Regions from separate parts of the Rhodococcus sp. MEB064 genome, predicted to be linked through region 1. Evidence: riboswitches for the same ligand, from Rfam matches in the RefSeq annotation. Region 1 holds a riboswitch; each other region holds the start of a gene.
The links. Region 1 has a riboswitch for S-adenosylmethionine ahead of RU01_RS03510 (bifunctional o-acetylhomoserine/o-acetylserine sulfhydrylase). Riboswitches for the same ligand answer to the same signal wherever they lie in the genome.

Region 1 (4,566 bases):
CGAGACCGGACAGCGGAGCTCGACCCGTGTGGTGATAGTCGCCGCCCTGCCAGTCCGGGTCCCCGGTGATGGCCGCGATCTGTGTCGTCTGCGTGCCGATCTGATCGGCGGACGCCCGCGCGCCGACAGCGATGACCAGTGCGGAGGCCACCCTGTCGGGATGGGACGCGAGCCATTCCAGGGTGCGCATTCCGCCCATGGATCCGCCGACCACCGACGCGAAACGCTCGATTCCCAGCGCGTCGGCAACCATGCGCTCGGCGGTGACCTGGTCGCGGATCGAGATCTCCGGGAAGCGTGACCCCCACGCGACCCCGTCGGGATCGAGCGACGACGGTCCGGTGGTACCGCGGCAGCCACCCAGGACGTTGGTGGCCAGGATGCACCATCGGTCGGTGTCCAGCGGCGCTCCGGGACCGACCATTCCCGACCACCAGCCGGGTGACGGGTGGTCCGGCCCGGCCGGTCCGGTGACATGGGAGTCGCCGGTGAGTGCGTGTTCGACCAGCACGACGTTGTCCCGCGCCGGAGACACCTCTCCCCACCGCTGCACCACGACGGTCGCGTCGGGAACCACGCGACCGCTCTCGAGGGGAACGTCGCCGATGTGCACGGTGCCCACCCGCCCGTCCGCCGGCGGAAATGCCGACGAACGAGCGAGCGAGGGGAGATCGAGTGTCAAGATGCTGCCCGGAAACCCTTCTCCAGATCGGCGAGGATGTCGTCGATTCCCTCGATACCGACGGCGAGTCGAACGAGCCCCGGCGTCACGCCGGAGGCCGCCTGCTCCTCGGGCGACAACTGCGAATGCGTCGTCGACGCGGGGTGGATGACCAAGGAACGCACGTCACCGATATTAGCGACATGGCTGTGTAGATCCAGGGCGTCGACGAAACGTTTTCCGGCCTCGAGCCCACCGGTGAGCTCGAACGCCACGATGGCTCCGGCGCCGCGCGGCGCCAGTTCCCGGCCACGGTCGTACCAGGGCGACGACGGGAGTCCGGCGTAGTTGACACTGACGACCTCCGCGCGGTTCTCGAGGAACGTCGCCACGGCGGTCGCGTTCTGCACGTGCCGCTCGAGTCGCAGGGACAGAGTCTCGATGCCCTGCCCGATGAGGAAGGCGTTGAACGGGGACACCGCGGCGCCGATGTCGCGGAGCAACTGCACACGCGCCTTGAGGGCGTACGCGGGCGCACCCAGATCGGCGAACACCACACCGTGGTAGCTGGGATCAGGGGTGGTGAAGTTGGTGAAGCGGCCCTGCGTCCAGTCGAAGCCGCCGCCGTCCACGATGACGCCGGCGATGGCCGTGCCGTGGCCGCCGAGGTACTTGGTGGCCGAGTGCACCACAATGTCCGCGCCGTGCTTCAGCGGCTGGATCAGGTACGGGGTCGCGACCGTGTTGTCGACGATCAGCGGAATGCCGTGTCGGTGAGCGACATCGGAGACGCCGCGGATGTCGAAGATGTCGTTCTTCGGGTTGGAGATGGTCTCCCCGTAGAACGCCTTCGTTTCCGGGCGGACTGCCTTGTCCCACTGGTCGAGGTCGTCGGGATCGTCGACGAACGAGACGGTGATGCCCAGCTTCGGCAGCGTGTAGTGGAAGAGGTTGTACGTGCCGCCGTACAGACGCGGGCTGGAGACGACGTGGTCGCCGGTCTCGGCGATGTTCAGGATCGCCAGCGTCTCGGCGGCCTGGCCGGACGAGACGAGCAGTGCGGCGACGCCGCCCTCGAGGGAGGCGATGCGCTGCTCCACGACGTCCTGCGTGGGGTTCATGATGCGGGTGTAGATGTTGCCGGGCTCGGCCAGTCCGAACAGTGCTGCCGCGTGATCGGTGCTGTCGAACGTGTACGAGGTGGTCTGGTAGATCGGCAGGGCGCGTGCGTGGGTCGTCGCATCGGGAACCTGTCCGACGTGGACCTGGCGGGTCTCGAAACTCCAGTTCAGAGCCGGATCTTCGACGGGCGCACCCACCGCGTCGACGACATCGGATCCCGAGACGTCGGGCGCGGAGACCTCGGGCGCGGGAGAGTTCGGGTCGGAGTAGTTGTCGGTCATGTCTGTCGTGCTCCTCGTGGAGGTGGCGTGCAGGGAATCCACGTCGGAACGCACCACGTCTGCCGCACGAGTCACCGTCACCGTGTGCAGAGCGCAGTAGGCGAGCCGAGCTTCGTGGAGAAAGAAGTATCGGGGCCTATCGCGAGCTACAACACATGGTGGAAACCTCCGAGGTGCCGGTCGGTGGGCCCGAGGGATCGGGCCCGCGCTTGCTCTCGCTCCGCACGATCACGGACCGAGTAACCCGGTCATCACCCGGGGCACCCCACCGCGGTTGGAGGGTTGCCGGCCAGCAAGCCGGGGCTCGATGCTGGCGCTCATGACCTTGGCAGGAATGGTAGCGGGTCGTTCCCGGGAGTCGGAAGGGTGGCCGAACTCACGGTCGTTCGATTGGCGAATGACCTGGCCGGGGTTCAGACTGGAACACGCGAAGGCGCCTTTCGGGGCGCCTTGTTCGTTTCACGGGTCCTTACCTTCTGAATCGATCATGAACCGCACCGCCGACCACGAAAGAGAGCTTGTGACACCCCCCTCCGTCGCTTTCGACGTCCTCCCGTCCGCACCCGCCGCGGCACCTGCCGTGCCGGATCGGCAGCGTGTCCGTCGTCGACGCGTGGCGATGTCGGCGCTGGCGCTCGGCGGCTTCGGTATCGGCACCACCGAGTTCGTGTCCATGGGTCTGCTCCCCGACATGGCGACCTCGATGTCGGTGTCCGAGCCCAGCGCGGGCCACCTCATCTCCGCCTACGCACTCGGCGTCGTCGTCGGCGCCCCCGTGATCGCGGCACTGGCGGCGCGGGTTCCTCGCCGCATCCTTCTCCTGGCCTTGATGGTGGCGTTCACGCTGGGCAACCTCGGCACCGTCTTCGCGCCGAGCTTCCACGAACTGATGGCGTCTCGATTCGTCGCCGGGTTGCCGCACGGCGCGTACTTCGGCGTCGCGGCGCTGGTCGCGGCACACCTCGCCGATCCCGGCAAGCGCGCCAAATCGGTGGCGATGGTGATGATGGGTCTGTCCGTCGCCAACGTGGTGGGTGTTCCTGCCGCGACGTGGATCGGTCAGGCCTTCGGGTGGCGCAGCGCGTTCGGCATCGTCGCGGTCATCGGAGCGCTCACCGTCACCGCGCTCGCAGTGTGGTTGCCTCGCCTCGACTCGATGCCGACCACGGACACCAGAACCGAGCTCGGAGCGTTCCGCCGCACCCAGGTATGGATGACACTGTTCGTCGGCATGGTCGGATTCGGCGGCATGTTCGCCGTCTACACCTACATCGCGACCACGTTGACCGACGTGTCCGGCCTGTCCAAGGCAGCTGTTCCCGTTGCGCTGATGATCTACGGACTGGGCATGGTGGCCGGCAACTTCCTCGGTGGATGGATCGCCGACCGCATGCTGGTTCCCGGTCTGTTCCTCGCCATGACCTCGGTCGCGGTGAGCCTGGCCGTGTTCGTCGCGGCGGCGCACAACCCGGTCACCGCGCTGATCGTCGTCTTCCTCATCGCAGCCTCCGGGTCCGCGATCGTGCCCGGTCTGCAGACGCGTCTGATGGATGTCGCCGCCGATGCGCAGACGCTGGCAGCCTCGCTGAACCACGCCGCGTTCAACTTCGCGAACGCTCTCGGCGCAGCTCTCGGCGGTGCCGTCATCGCCGCCGGCTTCGGATACACGGCCCCCGCCGTGGTCGGTGCGGGCCTGGCGATAGCCGGTATCGCCGTCCTCGCCACCTCCGTCGCCATGCAGCGACGGACGGACGCCCGGGCAGTAGTGGTCTGAGCTCGGATACGGTTCTCCGGTGTCTCACACCATCACCTCGGTCAACGTCAACGGCATCCGCGCCGCAGTGCGTAAGGGAATGCTCGACTGGCTCGCGACGTCCGGCGCGGACGTGATCTGCCTGCAGGAAACTCGCGCGACCGACGACGAAGTCCTGTCCTGCCTCGGCCCCGCGCTGGACGGTGGCAGGCAGGGTGCAGGGTGGCACCTGGTGTCCGCGGAGCCGTCCGTGAAGGGACGCAACGGGGTAGCAATCCTGTCGAGGACGCCGGCCGAATCGATCCGAATCGGCTTCGGTGACGCCGAATTCGACGATTCGGGCCGGTACATCGAGGCGCGTTACCCCGCGGTCGGCGCCGATCCTGCCGTCACCGTCGCGAGCCTGTACCTGCCCTCGGGCGAGGTGGGTACCGAGAAGCAGGCGTCGAAGGAACGATTCATGGCAGCGTTCGCGCACCACCTGGACGTGTCGGGATCGTCGGGCGAGCACCACGTCGTGTGCGGCGACTGGAACATCGCGCACACGGAGCTGGATCTGAAGAACTGGAAGGGGAACCGGACCAAGTCCGGCTTCCTTGCGTCGGAGCGCGCGTGGCTGGACTCGTTCATCGGCGAGACCGGAGCCTGGACGGATGTCGTGCGAGCACTGCACCCGGACCAGGACGGTCCCTACAGCTGGTGGTCGTACCGCGGCAAAGCCTTCGACAACGACGCGGGATGGCGCATCG
Region 2 (4,566 bases), on a different contig from region 1:
CCTCCACTGGAAGCGAGGTCTTGCGAGACAGCCCGTAGGTGGTCCACCCGTCGTCGACGAGTTGGCGGCAGATGGTCTGCCCCGAGATGCCGGTCGCGCCGATGACGAGCGCCGTGCCCGGACGTGGTGAAGCCATGGACGAAGTGCCTCCGCTCTGGGGATCGCGTGTCGATCCCGCCGTCCGGCTACCCGTGGGCGCCGAGACGCAATCAGGAGGGCGTGAGCGAGGAGGACATCACGGTGTCGCAGAGCCGTGCGAGCGATACTCCGTCGGCACGCGAGCGCTGTACGAGTACCCGTACCGCGTCGTCACGGTCCACACCGAGCTGTTCCATCACTATTCCTGTGCACTGGTCCAGCGACGCGACCGTGGACAGTGCGGTCACGTACCGCACCGCGTCGTTGGACGACGCGGCGGCGATGACCTCGTCGAGTCGTTCCGAGAGTGCCGCCAGAGCGGGAGCGGAACTGTCGGCCGGTGCCCCACGACGGTGCAGTTCGACCAGGGTAGCGGCGACGGCGGCCGACGCGTCGAGGGTGTCGGAGTGAGCCCGCCGATGGAACACGGTGTCGTGACCGATGGCGATGCGATCGCGGCCGCCGTGTTTCGCGGCGTACATCGCCTCGTCGGCGCGGGCGATCATCGCATCGAGCGCAGCGTCGACGTCGATGACGTCGTCGGTCCGGTCGAGGGTCGACGGGTGCGCTCGCGATGTTCCGATGCTGACCGTGACCGCGCATTCGGCGCGGACGGACCGCAGTACCGACAGTGCGACGTCGGCTCCGGGAGCGTGGTGGGCGACGACGAGGAATTCCTCTCCGCCGAGTCGCGCGACGACAGCGCCGCGAGGCACCGCGGACACGATCGTTCGGGCGACCGACTCCAAGGTCCGGTCGCCGTACGTGTGTCCGTGCGTGTCGTTCACGGCTTTGAAGTTGTCGATGTCGATGACCGAGGCGGTGATCGTCGCGTCCAGGCCTACCGCCGTGCGGAGCATCCCGTCGAGGAGCGGCAGAACACCTCGCCTGTTGAGGAGCCCCGTCAAGACGTCCGTTCGCGCCAGCACGTCGTACCGGCGGCTCACGTCCGCCATCGACATGCGCAGGCCCCAGACCAGCAGAACCGGCACGACGACGATGGTGAGCGAGGCTCCGGCGGCGACGGCGTCCGCTTCGGGGCTGGACGCGGAGTCCAGACACAGGGCGGTCCCGAGGCCGGCCGCGACGGTGGTGAAGGCGGTAGCCGTCCGCGGCGGCGACGCCGAGGCCGCCAACACCGGCACGATCGTCAACAGCGCACTGACTGTCAACGTGTCGGCCGGGTCCGCGATACCGACCGCCGCCACTGCGGTGCCGACCACCGCCATCGCACCCGTGGTCACGAATTGTCGTTCGGTCAATCGTCCGGTCCGGACCACGATGCCGACCACGACGACGGCAAGAACGATGGCGAGCGCCGTGGCCACCACGGGAACGAGACCGGGATGGAACAAGCCGGGAATGCCCCATCCGGCTGCGAGCAGGAGTGCGGACATGGTCACGGTGGTGGCCATCGCCAGTGATCGACGATCCTGGAATCGTCGCGAGGTCGACACGGCGGGCAGGTGTCGAGACGCTGACGTGAACCGACTGCGACGACTGACATCGCTGTGTCGTCTCACACGAGTACCTCGGTTCCTGACCCACCGGCGGGAAGTCCAACTGTTCCGATGAGGGTACCGATTCACGGGCCTGACCGGGGCGTTCGAGCGCGAACAGGCGCTGCACCCGGCACCGGTCTCGTCGTCGGAACAGGACGGCGACCGCATTGTCACGCGTCAGAATCACCGTGATCCCAATAGATCGACGCGAAATCTGTTGCGCGATTTGACGTCTCGATGTTCCAGGTCTAGATTTCTGCTCACCATCAGGAGCGACCGAGAGACCTGGCTCGTCGACGTCGCAGCAACCCCCCTCTCCTGTCGAGGGTGTGGGTGCTACCGCCAGGACCGATGGAGGAGCACCGATGAACCACGATCTGCGGCGACGCCTGCACGTCGACCTGTGCCGAGTGAGCACCTGCGTCTGTACGCGCTGCTTCTGACTCGCGCCCCTCACCTCCCGCCTCGAAAGGCCTCCCGATGTGCCCTGCCGTCTCGACCCCTGACCCTTTTTCCCGGTTCGTCCGGTGACGCAACTCGACGCACGTCCCTCCGCGGCCGCCGCGGAGGAGGACGTCCGTGACGAGGACCTCGTCGTCGCGCGGACCTGGCATCCCTGGCGGTGGATCATCGCCGTCGCCACGCTGGTGGTGGTGGCCCAGTTCGGGCACGGGCTGGCCACGAACGCCGGATGGGACTGGGGGACCTTCGCCCAGTACTTCACGGCCGCATCGGTCATGTCGGCACTCTGGCTGACCATCCAATTGACGTTCTGGGGAACGTTGATCGGTTTCGCGATCGGTATCGCGCTGGCTGTGGCGCGACTGTCGTCCAATCCGGTTCTCCAGGTGATCGCCTGGTTCTACATCTGGGCCTTCCGATCCATCCCGCTCATCGTCCAGCTGCTGTTCTGGTTCAACATCGCGTACCTCTATCAGACGCTGTCGCTCGGAATACCGTTCGGTCCCAGCTTCTTCCGGTTCGACGTCAACAACGTGATCAGCGGCTCCACGGCGGCCATCATCGGTCTGGCTCTGCACCAGGCGGCGTACTCCGCCGAGATCGTCCGTGCCGGCATCATCTCGGTCGACCAGGGTCAGCTGGAAGCAGCTGCGGCGCTCGGTATCCCGAAGCGGCGTGAATTCTTCACGATCGTTCTCCCGCAGGCGATGCGGGGGATCCTGCCGAATGCGGCGAACGAAGTCATCAGCCTGTTCAAAGGCACGTCCATCGTGTCGGTCATGGCGATCGCCGAGCTGTTCTATCAAGTGCAGGTCATCTACGGCCGCAGCGGCCGAGTCGTTCCGCTGCTGATGGTGGCGACAGTCTGGTACATCATCCTCACCTCGGTTCTGTCGATCGTGCAGTTCTACGTGGAGCGCCACTACGCGAAGGGTGCGGTACGCACCGTCCCGCTGACGCCACTGCAGCAGATTCGGAAGCGATTCTCCGACATCACCTTCGCCCCGAGAGGAGCAACACGATGACGCACTCCGTCGACGACTCCACCTATGCGGTCGAGGTGCGAGGTGTGCACAAGTCCTTCGGTGCGCTGAAGGTTCTCGACGGCGTGGACCTCGTCGTTCGTCCGGGTGAGGTCACCGCGATCATCGGCCCGTCCGGGTCCGGGAAATCGACACTCCTGCGGGTGCTCAACCACCTCGAGAAGGTCGATCGAGGAACGGTTCGCGTCGACGGTGACCTGGTCGGATATCGCCGCAGAGGCGCCAAGCTCCACGAACTCAGCGGCCGGGAAATTCTTCGACAGCGATCGAGGATCGGGTTCGTCTTCCAGAACTTCAACCTCTTCCCGCACCTGACCGTGCTGGAGAACGTCGTCGAGGCGCCGGTGTCGGCGCAGAAGCGCCCGCGTTCCGAGGTCGAGACCGAGGCACTCGCGCTGCTCGAGCGTGTCGGTGTCGGAGCCAAGGCCCACGACTACCCCCGTCGCCTGTCCGGTGGTCAACAGCAACGCGTCGCCATCGCTCGGGCGCTGGCTCTGCGACCGAAGGTGATCCTGTTCGACGAGCCCACCTCGGCGCTGGATCCCGAACTGGTGGGAGAGGTTCTCGAAGTCATCCGGGACCTCGCGAGGGACGGGGCGACGCTCGTCATCGTCACGCACGAAGTCGCGTTCGCTCGGGAGATCGCCGACACGGTGGTCTTCATGGACGGCGGCGTGATCGTCGAGCAGGGCACTCCCGCGGAACTCCTCGATTCACCGACACAGGAACGCACCAAGGCGTTCCTCGCACACGTTCTCTGACACCCCCACTCGCCGTGTACTTCTCACCCACAAGGAACAGTCATGTCCGCACCACGAAGAACCGTCGCCCTGCTCACCGCCGCAGTCGCCGCGGTCACCCTGACCGCGACGGCGTGCAGTGAGCCGACCGCCGAGTCCGAGGTCGTCACGACCGAAGGTCAGGTCTTCGACCTGACTCCCGAGCAGTCGGGACGAGTCCGCGCGGAGAAGGTCGACGAGATCGCGGCCGAGGTCCCGCAGGCCATCCGCGACCGCGGCACCCTCGTCGTCACCGGCGCGAGCGGCACGGCGCCGCCGCTGCGCTTCTACGCCACCGACGACACCACGACCGTCGGCTCCGAGGTCGACTTCTCGTATCTGATCGCCGACATCCTCGGTCTCACACCGCAGATCGAGGTCGCCGACTGGTCGCAGAACTTCGTCAAGGTCGATTCGGGCGAGAACGACGTGTTCATCTCCAACGTGACGGTGACCGAGGAGCGGAAGGACAAGTACGACTTCGCCACCTACCGACTGGACAACATCGCGTTCGAGGCGAAGAAGGACAGCGGATGGACGGTGTCGAAGCGGCAGGACATCGCCGGCAAGAAGATCGGTGTCGGTTCCGGAACGAACCAGGAGCAGCTCCTGGTGGACTGGAACGCGCAGAACGTGGCGGAG
Region 3 (4,566 bases), on a different contig from region 1:
AACCACGCGTGCGGGGAGACAGCCGACGCGAGGTTGGCCACGACGCCGAGCCAGGTGACCCATTGCAGCCCGGTCAGCGTCGTCAACGGCAGGGTGGCCAGTACCTGCGCGAGTTGCGCCGACCGCGGGGTCGGCGTCACGATCCGCTTCTCCGTCACGGGTGGCGGAACCAGTGAGTCGAGCAGCGCCACCAGCGAACCCAGCCGCGGGTGGTCGTAGAGTTGGGCCACGGTGATCTCGGGGAACCGCTCGCGCAGGCGAGTCACGAGCAGAGCCGCGGACAGCGAGCCGCCACCTGCTGCGAAGAAGTCGGCGTCCAGTGACCCGATCTCGGAGCCGAGCACGTCGCTCCACAACTCGGCCACCCATCCGGCCGTTCCGGCGAGAGCCGAGTCCTCGACGGGACCTCCGCGTCGGGGTAGCGGCCAGGGGAGCGCGGCGCGGTCCACCTTGCCGGACGTCCGCGTCGGCAGCTCGTCCACCAGTGCCAGTCGCGGAACCATCGCGGCCGGAAGTTGCTCTGCCAGAAGCTCTCGCGCGCGGACGGTGTCGAAGTCGGGGTCCGTGCTGACGAGGTACCCGACCAGGACAGGCGTGCCCGATCCGGTGGTGCGTACCGCTGCCGCCGCGCCGCTCACGCCGGGCAGGGACTGCAGCGCGTTGTCCACCTCACCCAACTCGATGCGTCGTCCGCCGACCTTCACCTGGTCGTCGGCACGGCCTTGGAACAGCAGCCCCTCCAGCTCGAGGCGCACGAGATCGCCACTGCGGTAGGCGCGTTCCCAGCCGAGGGACTCCATGGGTGCATACTTCTCGGCATCCTTCACCGGATCGAGGTAGCGGGCGAGCCCGACACCTCCGATCACGAGTTCGCCGACATCGCCGATCTGCACGGGTCGATCGTCGGGACCGACGACCGCCAGATCCCAACCGTCGAGGGGCAGGCCGATGCGGACCGGGCCGACGCCGTCCATCAGGGCGGCGCACGCGACGACGGTCGCCTCGGTGGGGCCGTACGTGTTCCACACTTCACGACCCGGAACAGCAAGGCGCTCAGCAAGATCGGGTGGGCAGGCCTCACCGCCGAAGATCAGCAGTCGAACGTCCTCCAATGCCTCGCGTGGCCACAGTGCGGCCAGCGTGGGCACCGTCGACACGACGCTGATGTCGCGGGCGACCAGCCACGGGCCGAGGTCCATGCCGCTGCGCACGAGCGAGCGGGGCGCGGGCACCAGGCAGGCGCCACTACGCCACGCCAGCCACATCTCTTCGCACGACGCATCGAAGGCCACCGAGAGCCCGGCCAGGACGCGGTCACCCGGACCCATCGGTCGATCCTGGAGGAACAGCCGTGCCTCGGCGTCGACGAAGGCAGCGGCATTGCGGTTGCTCACCGCGACGCCCTTGGGCTTACCCGTCGACCCCGAGGTGAAGATGACCCACGCATCGTCGTCGGGAGTGGGACGACCGACGTCGCGACCGGTACTCGGCGCGCCGGTGCTGGTGACTCCACCGGCGGAGATGATGGCCGTGACGCCCGCCTCGGAGAACACCATCTCGGCGCGCTCGTCCGGATCGTCGACATCGACGGGCACGTACGCGGCACCGGCGGCGATCACCGACAGGATCGCCGCGTACAGGGAGTAGCTACCCGACGGCATCCGCACGCCGACGCGGTCCCCGGCGCAGACGCCGTGCCGAGACAGCCAGCCCGCACCCTCGTCGATGTTGTCCATGAGTTCGGCGTAGCTGACCGTGGTCGTGCCGTCGTCGAGTGCAGGCGCATCGGGCCAGGAACGCGCGGTGGCCTCCAGGATGTCCACGAGGGTGCGCTCCGGCGCGGCCAGATGGGAGCGGACGTACTCCTCGGGAATGCTGATCTGCAGGGACAAGTCGGGCGGCCTCTCGGGGTGAACAGCACTTCTCACATTCGTGACGACACGTTATTGCACGGCTAGTTTGCGGGTTGGTGAACAACTCCGCTGTACGGCCGACACGACGAGAAGGAGTTGACAACTCTCGCTCCGCTTTGCCATTCTGCTTTCAGGTCACGAGTACCAGCATCAAGCCCCGGCTAGCTGGTCGGCAACCCTCCTCCGCGGTGGGGTGCTCCGGGTGACGACCAGGCTGCGTTCCGAGCACGGAACGCCGCAAGCGCGGATCGACGCTCACCTACTCGGCTATCGCCGTGCGTCGATCCCTCGACGGAGGGATTTCTCATGACCAGCACCCTGCAACGCCCGATCGCGTCGATCCACGGCAGCGAGCACGAGGTCACATGCACCGACGGACGTGTCGTCCGCTGTGCGGACTTCGATTACGCGGCGAGCGCGCCCGCACTGGACAGCGTCGTCGATCGAGTGCGAGAAGTGTTGCCCTACTGCGCAAGTGTGCATCGAGGTGCCGGATACAAGTCGCGTGTCTGCACCGCGGAGTACGAGGCCGCTCGGAACACCGTGCACGCGTTCTGCGGAGCGGACGACGACGATGTCGTGGTGTTCACCCGCAACACGACCGACGCCCTGAACTTGTTGGCGCGCTGTGTCCCCGGTGACACGGTGGTGCTGGACATCGAGCACCACGCGAACCTTCTTCCCTGGCGCAATCGCCGTGTCGTGCGGTCCGCGACCACGGTCCGCGAAACCCTCGACCGGTTGCGAGTCGAGTTGGCAACGAAACCCGCTGCGCTGCTGGCGATCACCGGCGCGTCCAACGTGACCGGAGAAGTGCTCCCGCTGGCGGAACTGGCGTCGCTCGCGCATTCGTTCGGCGCACGGATTCTCGTCGACGGTGCTCAGTTGGTTCCGCACCGTCCGGTCGACCTCACCGCGACCGGAATCGACTACCTCGCCTTCAGCGGCCACAAGCTGTACGCACCGTTCGGTGCCGGAGTGCTTGTGGGCCGCCGTGATTGGCTCGACCGTGCCGAGCCCTACCTGGCGGGTGGGGGAGCGACGCAGCACGTCGGAATCGACGACGGCCGCGAGAGCGTCGACATCCGGTGGGCCCCGTCGCCGGCGCGACACGAGGGCGGCACGCCGAATCTGCTGGGAGCGGTAGCGCTCGCCGCAGCGTGCGACGAGATCGTGCGCCTCGGTTTCGACGCCGTCGCCGACCACGATCACGAGTGCACCGAGGCGCTGATCCGCGGCTTGAGCGCGGTGGACGGGGTGCAGGTTCTGCGTGTCTGGTCCGACTCGGAGGACATCGTCGGCATCGTCTCCTTCGCAGTGGCCGGTGTCGATCCATCCGTTCTGGCCACGGCGCTCGCCGACGATCACGGCATCGCGGTGCGAGCCGGCAAGTTCTGCGCGCATCCGTTGCTGGATCGTCTCGGTGTCTCCGGCGGCGCCGTCCGCGCGAGCATCGGCCTGGGTACGACGCAGGGAGACGTCGACCGGCTCGTCGAGGCGGTCGCTGTGACGTGCCTCTCACTGCGGCGCCGCGTCACCACGGGCTCGTTAGCATGAGCAGCGTGATGAGAGGTGGGTTGTGGCATCGGCGACACGTCGACTACTGCCGCGCCACATCGAGTGCGTGTCCGGTCCGCTGACCACCCGACACGCTCGCCTCATCGACTGACTGGATCTCTCATGACCACCGTTCCACTCGACGCCCTCGTCGCCCTCGACCCGTCCGTAGCCGCGCAGGGCGCCGACATCGCTCCGCTGCAGTCGGACATCGTGCGCTTCTCGGCGGCGGACCTGTCCGAGGCACAGAACAAGTACGCCCGTCTGAAGGCGGACCACCCCGACTCGCGCGTGTTCGTCGATCTCGACGTCCACATCGCACCCGACGCCCGTACGGCCCGTCGAGACGTACTCGCGTCGGAGACGAAGCCCCGCGACGGCGTGCTGCAGTACGTCGGAACCGCGTCCGGGCTCGCAGGTCTCATCGCGGACATCGTGGCGGTCGACGTCGCGGACGGCGTGATCCTGCGGCCGATCGTCGATCGGTCGGCCGATGATGTCTTGCGGTCCATCGACACCGATGTCGTTCCCGCACTGGCGATCCGGCGCGTCCGAGCGTCCTGATCAGACGTCCGGGCCGACGTCCACGGCCAGCCCGGCGGTGATGCGCAGCAACTCCGAGTACGTCGTACGGAACGTCGTGTTCGGGTGGCCCGCTGCCGCCCACAACTGAGGGAACGCCGCGAGGGCCGTGTCGACGTAGGTGGGCAGATTGGTGGGGTGACCCACCGGAGCGATACCGCCGACGGGTTGACCGGTGGCGTCCTCGGCCACATCGCGAGGTGCGCGGGTGAGGATGCCCTCGACTCGTCGGCCCGTGGCGTCGAGGTCGACGTTGTGGGCGCCGGACACCAGGAACAGCACCGGATCGTCGTCGAGAAGCATCACCAGTGACTTGGTCACGGCACCCAGCTCGATCCCGCTCGCCGCAGCCGCCTGACGTGCGGTGTGCATCGGTTCCGGCCGGGTCACGACGACGCCGTGGTGACCGCGCGATATCAGAACGTCCGCGACGTGGGCCGCGCCGGGATGAGGAATCCGGGTCATGGTCGAAGGATATCGGCCGCGGCGGCTCGTCACCGGGTACTGGCTGTCC

Region 2: linked by a shared signal. The riboswitch ahead of RU01_RS03060 (amino acid ABC transporter permease) and the one ahead of RU01_RS03510 (bifunctional o-acetylhomoserine/o-acetylserine sulfhydrylase) in region 1 are both predicted to bind S-adenosylmethionine.
Region 3: linked by a shared signal. The riboswitch ahead of RU01_RS09195 (aminotransferase class V-fold PLP-dependent enzyme) and the one ahead of RU01_RS03510 (bifunctional o-acetylhomoserine/o-acetylserine sulfhydrylase) in region 1 are both predicted to bind S-adenosylmethionine.

Annotation. Positions count from the first base shown of each region.
Region 1 is NZ_JXQS01000008.1:48,778-53,343, forward strand. Features, by position in the region: gene metX (homoserine O-acetyltransferase MetX) at 1-682, opposite strand, end outside; gene RU01_RS03510 (bifunctional o-acetylhomoserine/o-acetylserine sulfhydrylase) at 679-2,064, opposite strand; SAM riboswitch class IV at 2,265-2,389, opposite strand; gene RU01_RS03515 (MFS transporter) at 2,585-3,838, shown strand; gene RU01_RS03520 (exodeoxyribonuclease III) at 3,858-4,566, shown strand, end outside.
Region 2 is NZ_JXQS01000006.1:72,664-77,229, forward strand. Features, by position in the region: gene RU01_RS03050 (SDR family oxidoreductase) at 1-136, opposite strand, end outside; gene RU01_RS22005 (diguanylate cyclase) at 210-1,595, opposite strand; SAM riboswitch class I at 1,901-1,998, shown strand; gene RU01_RS03060 (amino acid ABC transporter permease) at 2,168-3,127, shown strand; gene RU01_RS03065 (amino acid ABC transporter ATP-binding protein) at 3,124-3,906, shown strand; gene RU01_RS03070 (ABC transporter substrate-binding protein) at 3,949-4,566, shown strand, end outside.
Region 3 is NZ_JXQS01000016.1:109,319-113,884, reverse strand. Features, by position in the region: gene RU01_RS09200 (Pls/PosA family non-ribosomal peptide synthetase) at 1-1,892, opposite strand, end outside; SAM riboswitch class IV at 2,047-2,163, shown strand; gene RU01_RS09195 (aminotransferase class V-fold PLP-dependent enzyme) at 2,220-3,470, shown strand; gene RU01_RS09190 (hypothetical protein) at 3,594-4,034, shown strand; gene RU01_RS09185 (YbaK/EbsC family protein) at 4,035-4,517, opposite strand.